DNA from 2 places in the Bradyrhizobium sp. P3_C3 genome. Region 1 is predicted to be linked to the other one. Evidence: predicted binding sites of a transcription regulator. Region 1 holds the regulator's gene; the other holds the start of a gene.
The links. The regulator PhoB, encoded in region 1, activates phosphate uptake and scavenging genes when phosphate is short. The targets are predictions, from matches to a motif close to TGTCATNNANCTGTCAT.

Region 1 (7,269 bases):
AGCGCGCATAGGCGCGCAGGCGATCCGGCGCCATGTAGTCGACGACCAGGAACGACACCGGACCGTCGGTCTGGGCCTGGAGGATGAAGCGGCCCTCGAACTTCAGCGCCGAGCCGAGCAGCGTCGTCAGCACGATGGCCTCGCCGAGCAGCTTGCCCACGGCAGCGGGATAATCGTGCTTGGTCAGGATCTCGTCGAGCGCGGGACCAAGCCGCACGAGGCGACCGCGCACGTCGAGTGCGTCGACCTCGTAAGGCAGCACGGCGTCATCGATGGGAACCGCTGATGGTGCGCGAACCGGGCCTTCAGGCCCGGTATTCATGTCAGGGGATTGGGAAACCATGGCGCTTTATCTGGGGTCGATGGAGGAAAATGGAAGAGGGCTCAAGGGTGGTGTGTTCCGGATGCACTTATGATCGCTCAGGATCCTGCAAATTCGATGTCGTCCCGGCGCGCGCAAAGCGCTGATACGGGACCCATAGCCACAGGATTACGCGATAGCCCGCGTAGCCCGGATGGAGCGTAGCGCAATCCGGGACCACTTCAACTGCGGACACAAACCCGGATTTCGCTGCGCTCCATCCGGGCTACAAGTGAGATTACTTCACCGCGTCAAAGCACCAGGCCAGAATGCCCTTCTGCGCATGCAGGCGGTTTTCGGCCTCGTCGAACACGACCGATTGCGGGCCGTCGATCACTTCGTCGGTGACCTCCTCGCCGCGATGGGCGGGCAGGCAATGCATGAACAGCGCATCGGGCTTGGCCAGCGACATCAGCTTCGAATTGACCTGATAGGGCTTGAGCACGTTGTGACGGTGCTCGCCTTCCTTGTCGCCCATCGACACCCAGGTGTCGGTGACGACGCAGTCGGCCCCCTTCACGGCGGCTTCGGGATCGGTGCCGAGCACGATCGGCGCGCCGGTGGCCTTGATGAAGTCGCGCATCACCTTTTTGGGCGCAAGCTCCGGCGGCGTCGCGACATTGAGCTTGAACTTGAAACGCTCGGCGGCATGCGCCCAGGACGCCAGCACGTTGTTGTCGTCGCCGGTCCAGGCCACCGTCCTGCCCTCGATCGGGCCGCGATGCTCTTCGTAGGTCATGAGGTCGGCCATCACCTGGCAAGGGTGCGAGCGCCGTGTCAGGCCGTTGATGACGGGCACCGTCGCATATTCCGCCAGCTCCAGCAGGGCCTCGTGATTGAGGATGCGGATCATGATGGCGTCGACATAGCGCGACAGCACGCGCGCCGTGTCGGCGATGGTCTCGCCGCGGCCGAGCTGCATCTCGGCGCCGGTCAGCATGATCGGCTCGCCACCGAGCTGGCGCATGGCGACGTCGAACGAGACGCGGGTGCGGGTGGACGGACGCTCGAAGATCATCGCCAGCGTCTTGCCTTCCAGCGGCTTCACCGGCTGGTGCGCTTTCTGCTTCGCCTTCATGGCGGAGGAGGCCGCGAGCATGCTCTTGAGCTCCGACAACGGGAGCTCGTTGATATCCAGAAAGTGCTTCGGGGACTTGCTCATCAGCTTGCCGCCCGCTTGGTCTGACTGGACGAGATCGCGGCGCAGGCGCGCTCGAGCCGCCCGACGCTGTCCTCGATCTCGGCTTCGGTGACGATCAAGGGCGGCAGGAAGCGCACGACATTGTCGCCGGCGCCGACCGTGAGCAATTTTTCGTTGCGCAATGCCGCGCCGAGATCGCCTGACGGCACCACGGCCTTGATGCCGATCAGAAGGCCTTCGCCGCGCACTTCGCTGACGATGTCAGGATAACGATCGATCACGGAGGCGAGCTTCTGCTTGAGCAGCAGCGACATCTTCTGCACGTGATCGAAGAAGCCGGGCTTGAGCATGACGTCGAGCACGGCGTTGGCAGCCGAGATCGCGAGCGGATTGCCGCCGAAGGTCGAGCCGTGCGAGCCGGGCCCCATGCCGGCAGCCGCGTCCGCGGTCGCCAGCACCGCGCCGATCGGGAAGCCGCCACCGAGCGCTTTGGCCAGCGACATCACGTCAGGCGTGACGCCGGTGCGGCGATGCGCGAAGAGATCGCCGGTGCGGCCCATGCCGGTCTGCACCTCGTCGAACGCGAGCAGCAGTCCCTTCTCGTCGCAGAGCTGGCGCAACGCCCTCAGGAAGGCGGGCGTTGCCGAACGCACGCCGCCCTCGCCCTGGATCGGCTCGATCAGGATGCCGGCGGTCTGCGGACCGATCGCCTTCTTGACGGCTTCGATATCGCCATGCGGGACCTGGTCGAAGCCGTCCATCGGCGGTCCGAACCCTTCGAGATATTTTGCCGAACCGGTCGCGGCGAGCGTTGCCAGCGTGCGGCCGTGGAAGGCGCCTTCGAAGGTGATGATGCGGTAACGTTCCGGATGACCCTTGGAGAAGTGATGATGGCGGACCAGCTTGATCACACCTTCCAGCGCTTCGGCGCCGGAATTGCAGAAGAACACGAAGTCCGCGAAGCTTTCGTTGCACAGACGCGCGGCGAGCTTCTCGCCGTCCGGGCTCTGGAACAGGTTCGACATGTGCCAGAGTTTGGTGGCCTGCTCTTGCAACGCCTTGACCAACGCAGGATGAGCATGGCCGAGCGCATTCACCGCCACACCCGAGGTGAAATCGAGATAGCGATCGCCATTGGTCGCAATCAGCCAGCAGCCTTCACCGCGCTCGAAACCGAGGTCGGACCTGGCGAAAACGGGGAGCAAATGCGGCGCTGCGCTGTTAGTCATGACGATCACTTGAATGTTGCGGACGGTGTGAGCGTGCATTGCGCAACGCACCATTGACCGGCCCGGAAAACGAAACGTGCCGCCTTTTAAGGGCGGCACGCCTGACTATCTTATGCCTGGTGAAACCGGTGTCAATGCCGCCCGGAAAGCCTCGCGAAACGCAGAATCCGTAGTCTTGCGGTGGCGATTTTGCGTATTTCCGCCACGGAACATGTGGAAGCGAGTCGGCGGACTCTTGCGCGTGAGTCACGCCATATTGTAGCGTTTGGCTTGTCAGATACGACATCTCGTGCAGCAGTTCTGATCCTCTAAGTCCTCATGTACCGGCGTAAGCGTTCGGGCGCATCTGGTGCGCCCGGCGAGCCTTAAGGGATTCTGGCGGCACGGGTTTTTCGAAGCTTAGGCATTCGCCGTGCGGCCGCCAGGATGGCAGGCGCCGACGAAGGAAAGGGTGCAATGACCGTTTTGACCTGGTCGGATGATCGCGTCGAGCAGCTGAAAAAGCTCTGGGAGGCCGGACTTTCGGCCAGCCAGATCGCCGCTGAACTCGGCAATGTGACCCGCAATGCCGTGATTGGCAAAGTGCACCGGCTCGGCCTGTCGGGCCGCGCCAAGAGCCCTTCGTCGGCAGCGCCGCGGCCGCGCAAGGCGCGCCCCGCCCAGCACATGATGCGGGTGACACGCCCGATCGCGCGCGGCAACACCGCGCTGGCGCAGGCCTTCGAAGTCGAGGTCGAGGCCGAACCGGTCACCTACGACAACGTCGTGCCGATGAGCCAGCGGCTGTCGCTGCTGGAGCTGAACGAGGCCACCTGCCACTGGCCGGTCGGCGATCCCTCGAGCCCGGATTTCTTCTTCTGCGGCGGCAAGGCGCTCTCCGGCCTGCCCTACTGCGCCCAGCACTCGCGCGTGGCGTATCAGCCCGCGGCCGATCGCCGGCGCGCACCGGCGAAGCCGGGTCCGCGCTGAAGTCGTTCTGAGCTCAGAAAGGAGCCGTCACACGATGGCGGCTCAACAAATCCGATGTCGTTCCGGACAAGCGCGCCTCAAGCGCGCGCAGATCCGGGACCCTTAACCACCGCAAGATGTGGCTACGGGGACTCGGAGTTACCTTTTGGCACAATAATCACTCGCGGTGGGTGTCCCGGACCCGCGCTTACGCTTGTCCGGGACGACACCGAGAGTGTGGCCGCAGCTCACCGAGCTTACGCCTGCTCCGCCTTCGCAAAGCGATCATCCAGTGCGTAGCCCGCGCCGCGGACGGTGCGGATCGGGTCCTGCTCGCGGCCGAGATTGAGCAGCTTGCGCAGGCGGCCGATATGGACGTCGACGGTGCGCTCGTCGATGTAGATGTCACGGCCCCAGACGCTGTCGAGCAGCTGCTCGCGCGAGAACACGCGGCCGGGATGCTCCAGGAAGAACTCCAGCAGGCGATATTCGGTCGGGCCGAGATCGATCGGCCGACCCGAACGCGCCACGCGACGCTTGTCGCGGTCGAGCTCGATGTCGCCATAGGCGAGCACGGTGGCGAGCCGCTCGGGGCTGGCGCGCCTGAGCAGGCCCTTCACGCGTGCCAGCAGCTCCGGCACCGAGAACGGCTTGACGATGTAGTCGTCGGCGCCGGTCGCAAGGCCCCGCACCCGCTCGCTCTCCTCGCCGCGCGCGGTGAGCATGATGATCGGGAGCTGCTTGGTCTCGGGCCGGGTGCGCAGCCGCCGGCACAGCTCGATGCCGGAGAGGCCCGGCAGCATCCAGTCGAGCACGATCAAATCGGGGATGTGCTCCTTGAGGCGGGTGTCGGCATCGTCGCCGCGCATCACCGTCTCGACGTCATAGCCGTCGCCTTCGAGGTTGTAGCGGAGAAGCTCGGTGAGAGCTTCCTCGTCCTCAACCACCATAATGCGTGCGCCCATGGTGTTCGTCGCTCCTTAAGTGTTCGGGACCGTCGTGGCGAAGGTCGTCATGTCGCCCTTCGGCCGCTTGTCGGTGATCGCCTGGCCCTCGATCATGTAGAACACGGTCTCGGCGATGTTGGTGGCGTGGTCACCGATGCGCTCGATGTTCTTGGCGCAGAACATCAGATGGATGCAGAACGAGATGTTGCGCGGATCCTCCATCATGTAGGTGAGGAGCTCGCGGAACAGCGAGGTGCAGATGGCGTCGACTTCCTCGTCGCCCTTCCACACCGCCATCGCCGCCGGCAGATCGTGCGCGGCATAGGCATCCAGCACCGACTTGACCTGTTGCTGCACGAGGTCGGTCATGTGCTCCAGACCGCGGAACAGCTTGAGCGGATGGAAATCCGTCTCCAGCGCCGCGACGCGCTTGCCCATGTTCTTGGCGAGGTCGCCGATCCGCTCGAGATCGGTCGCGACGCGCATGGCGCCGACGATCTCGCGCAGATCCACCGCCATCGGCTGGCGGCGCGCGATGGTGAGAACGGCGCGCTCCTCGATCTTCTTCTGAAGCGCGTCGAGCTCGGCGTCGATGGTGACGACGCGCTGGCCGAGCGCGACGTCGCGGCGGATCAGCGCGTCGACGGAATCGACGATCATGCGCTCGGCGATGCCGCCCATCTCAGCGACCAGGCGCGTGAGCTCCTGGAGGTCGGTGTCGAAGGCCTTTGCGGTATGTTCAGAACCCATGTTCCGTCTCCTCAGCCGAACCGGCCGGTGATGTAATCCTGCGTGCGCCGGTCGGTCGGCGACGTGAAGATCTTGCTGGTGTCGTCGAACTCGATCAGCTCGCCGAGATACATGAAGGCGGTCTTGTCGGAGACGCGCGCCGCCTGCTGCATGTTGTGGGTGACGATCGCGATCGTGTAGTTCTCGGATAGCTCCTGGATCAGCTCCTCGACCTTGGCGGTCGAGATCGGGTCGAGCGCCGAACAGGGTTCGTCGAACAAGATCACCTCGGGCCGCACCGCGACCGTGCGGGCGATGCAGAGGCGCTGCTGCTGGCCGCCGGAGAGCGACAGGCCGGAGGCGTTGAGCTTGTCCTTGACCTCGTTCCACAGCGCGCCGCCGCGCAGCGCCTTCTCGACGCGGTCGTCCATCTCGGACTTCGAGATCTTCTCGTAAAGGCGGATGCCGAAGGCGATGTTCTCGTAGATCGTCATCGGGAACGGCGTCGGCTTCTGGAACACCATGCCGACGCGGGCGCGCAACAAATTGAGGTCCAGCTTGGGGTCGAGGACGTTGGTCTGGTCGAGCATGAGCTGACCGGTGACGCGCTGGCCCGGATAGAGGTCGTACATCCGATTGAAGATGCGCAGCAGGGTGGACTTGCCGCAGCCAGACGGGCCGATGAACGCCGTGACGCGGTTGGTGCCGAGCGCCAGATTGATGTTCTTCAGCGCGTGGTGCTCGCCGTAATAGAAATTGAGGTTGCGCACCGTCACCTTGGCCGGAGCTTCGGGCAGCACCGGCGCCTGGGGCAAACCACCGGCCGCGCTCATCGATACGGAAAGATCACTCATTTTGCGGTCCTCTCGGCGCTCAGAATGCGCGCGCCAATATTCAGGGCAAGAACGGTCAGGGTGATGAGCAGCGCGCCGCTCCAGGCGAGCTGCTTCCAGTAGGCGTAGGGGCTCTGCACGAAATTGTTGATGGTGACCGGCAGGTTCGCCATCGTCTTGTTCAGACCCAGGCTGAAGAACTGGTTCGACAGCGCGGTGAAGAGCAGCGGCGCGGTCTCGCCGGCGACGCGGGCGGTGGCCAGCATCACGCCGGTGATGAGGCCCGAGCGCGCCGCGCGATAGGCGATGCGCTTGATCACCAGCGAGCGCGGCAGGCCGAGCGCCGAGGCCGCCTCACGCAGTGCGTTCGGCACCAGCAGCAGCATGTCCTCGGTCGTGCGCAGCACCACCGGGATGACGATCACCGCAAGCGCGAGGCAGCCGGCAATCGCCGAGAAGCCGCGCATCGGCACCACCACCGCACCATAGATGAACAGGCCGATGATGATCGAGGGCGCCGACAGGAGGATGTCGTTGATGAAGCGGATCACCGAGGTCAGGCGGTCGTTGCGGCCGTACTCGGCGAGATAGGTGCCGGCGAACAGACCGAGCGGCGCGCCGATGCCGACGCCGAGCACGGTCATGATGATCGAACCCACGATGGCGTTGCGCAGGCCGCCCTCGGTCGAGCCCGGAGGCGGCGTGTCCGCAACGAAGAGCTCCAGGTTCAGGCCGGCAATGCCGTTGTAGAGCAGCGTTATCAGGATCAGCGCGAGCCATGTGACGCCGAAGGCAGCGGCAGCCAGGCAGAGCACACGGATGACGATGTCCATGCGGCGGCGGCGTGCGTAGATCGGGTTCATGTTACTTCCCCGCCTTCTTTTCAAGACGCATCAGCATCAACCGTGCAGCCGCGAGCACGAAGAATGTCAGCACGAACAGCAGCAGGCCGAGCAGGATCAGGCCGGACTGGTGCAGGCCGTCGCTCTCGGCGAACTCCGATGCGATCGCCGCCGAGATCGTGGTGCCCGGGGCGAAGATCGACGACGAGATGCGGAACGAGTTGCCGATGATGAAGGTC
Region 2 (7,269 bases), on a different contig from region 1:
CGGTGCTGGGCGAACTGCCCAGGCTAAGCCGCCTGTGCAAAGCACCCAGGCAGCCACTGCTATCGAAACAAGCGGTCCTTTGGGCATTGCCGGCCCCCGGCGCTCACGATCCGTGCGAAAAGAGCATTCCAGGGTTGTATGTTCAATGAAATATTTCACACTTTGCGCGCGGCATAGGTGCAAGCGATCGGGCCGCCGAATTGTTCCTCCGCGGACCTAAGCGCGTGGGCTACGATGCAAAGGCCCCAACCACTTGGAGACTATCCGTTTTTTGACCGGACATTGGCGCGATGTCGACGCGGCCGTCATCGATGAAGCGCGTTGGGCCTTGCCAGTGCGAGAGGGTGTCGAGCGCTGGATGATGTGCGCGATGGTTAAAATCCGAAGAACTCACTTTGAGTACAATTGGTCCGCTGCGCTGTCTCGGAAGCGGACTTCCCATCCGGCCCTCTGTGAGTGCACACCCTAGCTCGCGCCAAACGCCTTGAAGGTGATGATAGTCAGGGTGTCCTGGATGCCCGGCAGCACCTGCACCTTCTCGTTGATGAAGTGGCCGATGTCGGTGTCCTTATCGACGTAGAACTTTACCAGCAAATCGTAATGGCCGGCCGTGGAGTAGATCTCGGAGGCGATCTCGGCTTCGGCAAGCGCGTTGGCGACCGTGTAAGACTGGCCGAGCTTGCATTTGATCTGGACGAAAAAAGGAACCATTGCAGTCACTCCGAAGCTTATCTGGCGGCTAATAGGCCAAAATCGGCCGGATTTAGCAAGCGAACTTGCGGGCCACCGGGGTGCGCGCTAGGACGGGCGATGGTCTCAAAAACGCGGAAAATCGCCCCATGACGACGCCCGTGGCGCTCACCATCGCCGGCTCCGATTCGAGCGGCGGCGCCGGCATCCAGGCCGACCTGAAGACCTTTGCCGCGCTCGGCGTCTATGGCGCCTCCGCGATCACGGCGCTGACGGCGCAGAACACGCGCGGCGTCACCGGCATCCACGCGGTGCCCGCCGAATTCGTCACCGCGCAGATCGATGCCGTGTTTTCCGATCTCGAGGTCAGCGCGGTGAAGATCGGCATGGTGGCGCAGGCCGCCAGCATCGATGCGATCGCGGGCGCGCTGTCGCGCTGGAAGCCCGAGCATATCGTGCTCGATCCCGTGATGGTCGCAACCTCGGGCGATCGCCTGCTCGCCGCGGAGGCGGTGGAAGCCCTGCGCAAAAAACTGATGCCGCTGGCGTCGGTGATCACGCCTAATCTGCCGGAGGCCGCGGCTCTGCTCGACGAGCCCGTCGCGACACGCGAGGCCGAGATCGAGAGCCAGGGGCGCCGGCTGCTGGCGCTGGGCTGCCGTGCGGTCCTGATCAAGGGCGGGCACGGCGAGGGCGCCGAAAGCATCGACTATCTCGTCGAGGCCGAGAACACGATCGCGCTTGTGGCGCCGCGCATCGCCACCCGCAACACCCACGGCACGGGGTGCTCGCTGTCCTCGGCCGTCGCGGCGGGGCTTGCCAGGGGCGAGGATCTCGCGCGGGCCGTGCGGAACGCCAAGGCCTGGATCAGCGCAGCGATCGCGGCCGCCGACCGCTTCAGCGTCGGCCACGGCCACGGGCCGATCCATCATTTCCACAAATTTTACTGATCCGGGCCGCGAGCGCACCGCCAGCGGCGCGCGGGACCGCCGCCGTTAACCTGTTCAGCCATCGGTTCCGGGGTCTTGCGGAGGCCGTTGCGGCGTCATGTCGCCTGATTGTCGCATGCGACTGATATTCGCGGGACGGGCGAGGCGAGGTTTGATTCGTATCCGAGGGTGCCTCAAAGGTTCATTGGTCATCCCCCTGTCACGGGATATTGTTACAGGCTGTCGCATGGGAAGTTACGATGTGAGTGACGAGAGCCCTGAAAGGCGCTTTCGCACGTTGTTCATCTCCGACGTTCATCTCGGAGCCCGCGGTTCTCAAGCCGACCTTCTGCTCGACTTCCTGCGCTACCACGATGCCGATACGATCTATCTCGTCGGCGATATCGTCGACGGCTGGGCGCTGAAATCGAGCTGGCACTGGCCGCAGTCGCATAACGACCTGGTCCAGAAGCTGCTGCGCAAGGCGCGCAAGGGCGCCAAGGTCATCTACATTCCCGGCAATCACGACGAATTCCTGCGCAACTATTACGGTACGCATTTCGGCGGCATCGACGTCGTCGAGAACACCGTCCACACCGGCGTGGACGGCAAGCGCTACCTCGTCATCCACGGCGACATCTTCGATCTCGTGGTGCAGAACGCGCGCTGGCTCGCCCATCTCGGCGACAAGGCCTACGACTTCGCGATCCAGATGAATCGCTTCGTCAACTTCTTCCGGCGCATGTTCAAGGTGCCCTATTGGTCGCTGTCGCAATGGGCCAAGCAGAAGGTCAAGAACGCCGTCAACTATATCGGCGCGTTCGAGCAGGCGCTCGCCGCCGAAGCGCGGCGTCACGACGCCGACGGCGTGATCTGCGGCCACATCCACTATGCCGTGATCCGCGACGAGGGCGGCATCCGCTACATGAATTGCGGCGACTGGGTCGAGAGCTGCACGGCGCTGGTCGAGCATGACGACGGTCATTTCGAGATCATCACCTGGGCAGATCAGGCGCGGAAGCCGGCACAAGTCCCGCAGGTCGCAGCAAGGGCCGCTTGATGCGCATCCTGGTCGCGACCGACGCCTGGCACCCGCAAGTCAATGGTGTGGTTCGGACGCTGACCAAGCTCGCAGACGCCGCCAAGGGGCTCGGCGTCGAGTTCACGTTCCTGACGCCGCAATCGTTCCGCACCTTTGCGATGCCGAGCTACCGCGACGTGCGGCTCGCCATGCCGCGCCCGGCGCGAATCGCGAAGCTGATCGAAGAGGCGCGCCCCGACAGCATCCACATCGCGACGGAGGGGCCGATCGGCCTGATGGTCCGCCGCTACTGCCGCCAGCGCAAGCTGCCGTTCACGAGCAGCTTCCACACCCGCTTTCCCGAATATGTCCGCGCCCGCGTGCCGGTTCCGGAATCCCTGATCTGGCGGGCGCTGCGCCGATTTCACGCGCCCAGCCGCGCCGTGATGGCGGCGACGCCTGCGCTCGCCCGCGAGCTTGGTGAACGTGGCTTCGACAACGTCGTGCTGTGGCCGCGCGGCGTCGACACCAGCCTGTTCCACCCCCGTGGGATCGACCTCTGCCTGCCGGCGCCAGTGTTTCTCTCGGTCGGCCGGATCGCGGTGGAGAAGAATCTCGAGGCGTTTCTCGATCTCGATCTGCCCGGCACCAAGGTGATCGTCGGCGACGGCCCGGCGCGGGTCGCGCTGGAAGAAGCCTATCCGGATGCGATCTTCCTGGGCGAGAAGCACGGCGAGGCGCTGGCGGCAATCTATGCTGCGGCCGACGTGTTCGTGTTCCCCAGCAAGACCGACACGTTCGGCCTGGTCCTGCTGGAAGCGCTCGCCAGCGGCCTGCCGGTCGCGGCCTTCCCGGTGAAGGGCCCTCGCGACGTGATCGGCGATGCACCGGTCGGCGCCCTCGATCACGATCTGCGCAACGCCTGCTTCGCGGCGCTCGACGTGTCCCGGCAGGACTGCGTCGAATTCGCCGCCAATTACACCTGGGAGGCCTCGGCGAGGGCGTTTGTGGACAGCATCAAGGCAGTTGGCGCGGTGCTTCCTGGCAGGAATGGGGCGGAGCCGGTTAGTTTCGTAGCCTGAAAACCAAGGTTCATCGCGCGCAGGTGTCTTGCCCCGCGCCTCGTCCGGCGCGATAACATCAGGCATGACCGAACATCTCCTCCCGATCGGCCCTGCCGATATCGAAGCAGCAGCACGCGTGATCGCGCCCTTCGCCATCCGCACCCCGCTGTTGTCCTTTCCCGTGCTCAACGAGCGCGTCGGCGCAAAGGTCTTCGTGAAGCCGGAGATGCTCCAGCGCACCGGCTCCTTCAAGTTCCGCGGCGCCTTCAACAAGGTCGCCTCGATCCCGCAGGACAAGCGCGCCGGCGGCGTCGTCGCGTTCTCGTCCGGCAACCACGCCCAGGGCGTCGCGGCGGCTGCAAAGATCCTCGACATGCATGCGACCATCGTGATGCCCGCGGATGCGCCGCTGTCGAAGCGCGAGCGCACCAAATCCTATGGCGCCGAGGTCGTGCTGTATGATCGCGACCGCGACGACCGCGAGGCGATCTCGCGCGGCATCGCCGAGAAGCGCGGCGCGACATTGGTCAGGCCCTATGACGATCCGTTCGTGATCGCGGGGCAGGGCACCGCAGGTCGTGAGATCGCCGAGGACATGGCTGCGCTCGCCCTCAGTCCCGACATCGTGGTGGCACCGGCCTCCGGCGGCGGCCTGATCGCGGGCGTCGCCACGGCCGTCAAGGCGCGCTATCCGCTCGCCGAGATCGTGGTGGCCGAGCCCGAGGCGTTCGATGATCACGGCATTTCGCTGACCGCCGGCCACCGCGAGCCGCATGGGCCTGCGGGCCGCACCATCTGCGATGCGCTGATGGCCCTGATCCCCGGCGAGATGACCTTTGCGATCAACAGCAAGCTCTTGGCGCGCGGCGTGACTGCATCTGACAAGGAAGTCGGCGCGGCGGTGGCGTTTGCCTATCGCGAGCTGAAGCTCGTGGTCGAGCCGGGAGGTGCGGTGGGCCTTGCCGCATTGCTGGCGGGACGTCTCGACGTCGCCGGGAAGAACGTCGTCATCGTGCTCTCCGGCGGCAATGTCGATGCGGATCTGTTTGCCGAGCTGGTGGCCTGATCTTCTGAGATTTTGACACGACGAAGGGGCAGAGCGTCGCCGCTCTGCCCCTTTGTCGTTTCGCTTGTGGCGATCAGCGCATGAAGCCGCGGTGGTTGTTGCCGCCGCCAATGGAGGGCGCCTGGTTCATCGACTGCCGGAAGTTGTTGCCGCCGTTGTTGACCACACGGTTGGTCGCATTGAATTGCGGGCGGTTGTTCTGCTGGTTGTTCTGGACCTGCACCTTGTTCACCGGGTTGTTGTTGAGCTTCACGCCGTTGTTGACGCGGATCGGGTTGTTCTGCGCCTGAACGACCGGCTTCGTATCGACGGTCGTGCCACCCTTGCCGACATTCACCGGCATGCTGACGATCTTGCCAGGCGTGCCTTTGGTCGTGCCGTTATTGTTGCCGCCGCCGTTCTGCGTATTGTTGGTCGCGGGCAGCGTCACGATCTTGCCGGTGCCGCCATTGGTGTTGGTCGTGTTGGTCGGTGCAGGCAGGGTGACGATCTTGCCCGGGGTCTGCGATGGCGTGCCGTTCGGCTGGTTGTTGCCCGCCGGCAGGTTGACGACCTGGCCGCCATTGCCGAGCTTGCCGAGGACGTTGCTGTCCACCGGCTTCTGCACGACCGGCAGATTGCCGTTCACTTGCGCACCGCCATTGCCCTGCTGCATCAGCGGCATGTATTTGGGCTGGCCGAGATTGCCGACCTTGAAGGTCGGGGCAATGTTCTGCGGCGCCAGGAACTTGGTCGCCTGCATCAGGGGGATCAGCTTTGGCTGCACCTGGAGCTTCAGCGCGGATTGCGCATAGGGGCTGTTGCCGTAGCTGTCATAGAAGCTCTTGTAGCCGAGCGGGGAGTTCGCGAGCACCGCCTTGTGCCAGGCCTGCGTGATCAGCAGGTTCGAGAGCAGCCAGCGGATGTGGTCGCACAGCGGGTCGTGCGGGTACATCTCGATGAACTCCTGATAGTACTCCGGCCGTCCCTCGGACACGACGTAGTCATAGGCCTGGCGCGTCGAACGGCTCGGCAGGTTGGCGGCCACCTGCACGACAGGCGCATTCACCGGCGCGCGGTTGGCGGCGACAGCGGTGTCGCCGAAGAAGGTGAAGTCCGAGGTCAGCGACGAGCTTTCCCACGGGATCTGCGCGCCGCTGGTGGTCTGGTTCACTTCGAGGCGCACGCGCTTGAACAGCTGCTCGATCGGCACGTTGGGTTCGCGCGCGACGTTGAGGAAGGCCTGGGTATAGGGGCTGTGGCCGTTGGTGCCGTCCTGTGCTTCCGCACCCGGCGCGGTCGAGTAGCCGACGATCGAGCCGTTCGGCGCATCGACGATGGCCAAGCCGCGGCCGGCGTCGTTGACATCAGGGAACGGATTGTTGCGGCAGGCATCGAGGATGACGATGCGCATGCGGCTCGGGATCGTCTCCAGCGTCGACATCACGTCGACGAGGCGCACCGAGTTGCTCACGAGCTCGGTGGGGTTCGAAACCTTGGCATCGACGGGAACGAGATAGTTCTCGCCGGCGAGCTGCACGCCGTGACCGGCGTAGTAGACCATGGCGACAGTGTTCGGACCCCGCGCGGAAACCTTGGCGGAAAAGTCCTGGACGACGCGGAGCATGTCGTTCTGGGTCAGGTCGGTCGCGGCGACCACCTCGAAGCCGGCGGAGTTCAGGAACTGCGCCATCGACTGCGCGTCATTGTCGGGGTTTTGGAGCTGCGGCGCGTTCTTGTAGTTGGAATTGCCGATCACCAGCGCGAGCCGCTGCTCCGGCCCTTGCAGCGCGGCGGGGGCAGGCTGGACCGGGGCGACTTGCGCGGAAGCAGGGCCGCAGGCGAAGCCGAACAGGCTTCCCACGAGGCCAGCCGTCATCAGGAAAGGCTTTAGGCGGGACATGGCGTGCTCCTCTGGCACTCATCTCGATGCGAGATTGGTTGCGAGGAAGCCTGGTCGCGTTCGAGCCCGTGGTCCGTGATCGCAATCACCATGATGAGCTGCGTGATCTGAATCACGCTTGGAACCTGCTATGGTGAACGGCCGATGACCGGCCGCGCCGGTTCGGCCCGCGAAAGACCCGCTCTACGATTTCGATCCCGATCCGGTGCGCGTGATGGCGCCGGTCGACGATCCCGATTGCGTCCCCGACGTGCAGCGCGCGGTGCTGGCGGAGATCGAACGCGCGGCCGGCGGCGCCGTCAGCCCCGGCAAGCTCTCGCGCTCGGAATTCTATCGCGCGGCGTCGGCGGGGTTCGGTGTCGTGCAGGTCGGCGACAGCAGGGGCTATGGCTGCTTCCTGATCCGCAAGGGCGTGATCTAGAGCCCCTTCCGATGGGATCGGAACGGGGCTCCAGATTCTTGTTTGACGCGTTTTCTTGACGCGAACCGGTATCCACTTCTTCGCTTGAAAACGCGCTAGCCGCGACCGATGAGATGGATCGCCGAACGCCAGGCGTGCTGCGACAACGCCTCGAGGTTGCGAACCGCCTCGACGCGAAGGAGGGCAGAGTCTGCGG

Region 2: a site for PhoB is predicted at 1,827-1,843, ahead of AC1DW2_RS23725 (UDP-2,3-diacylglucosamine diphosphatase). Genes of this name have one in related genera too.

The regions. Positions count from the first base shown of each region.
Region 1 covers NZ_JBFUGY010000034.1:43,766-51,034, reverse strand. Annotated here, with positions in the region: gene AC1DW2_RS31435 (Hsp33 family molecular chaperone) at 1-343, opposite strand, end outside; gene argF (ornithine carbamoyltransferase) at 600-1,523, opposite strand; gene AC1DW2_RS31425 (aspartate aminotransferase family protein) at 1,523-2,731, opposite strand; gene AC1DW2_RS31420 (GcrA family cell cycle regulator) at 3,188-3,700, shown strand; gene phoB (phosphate regulon transcriptional regulator PhoB) at 3,937-4,644, opposite strand; gene phoU (phosphate signaling complex protein PhoU) at 4,660-5,376, opposite strand; gene pstB (phosphate ABC transporter ATP-binding protein PstB) at 5,388-6,209, opposite strand; gene pstA (phosphate ABC transporter permease PstA) at 6,206-7,051, opposite strand; gene pstC (phosphate ABC transporter permease subunit PstC) at 7,053-7,269, opposite strand, start outside.
Region 2 covers NZ_JBFUGY010000021.1:97,151-104,419, reverse strand. Annotated here, with positions in the region: gene ypfJ (KPN_02809 family neutral zinc metallopeptidase) at 1-87, opposite strand, end outside; gene AC1DW2_RS23735 (Lrp/AsnC ligand binding domain-containing protein) at 466-711, opposite strand; gene thiD (bifunctional hydroxymethylpyrimidine kinase/phosphomethylpyrimidine kinase) at 840-1,640, shown strand; gene AC1DW2_RS23725 (UDP-2,3-diacylglucosamine diphosphatase) at 1,867-2,679, shown strand; gene AC1DW2_RS23720 (glycosyltransferase family 4 protein) at 2,679-3,722, shown strand; gene AC1DW2_RS23715 (pyridoxal-phosphate dependent enzyme) at 3,787-4,770, shown strand; gene AC1DW2_RS23710 (caspase family protein) at 4,844-6,652, opposite strand; gene AC1DW2_RS23705 (RbsD/FucU domain-containing protein) at 6,867-7,073, shown strand; gene AC1DW2_RS23700 (Na/Pi cotransporter family protein) at 7,169-7,269, opposite strand, start outside.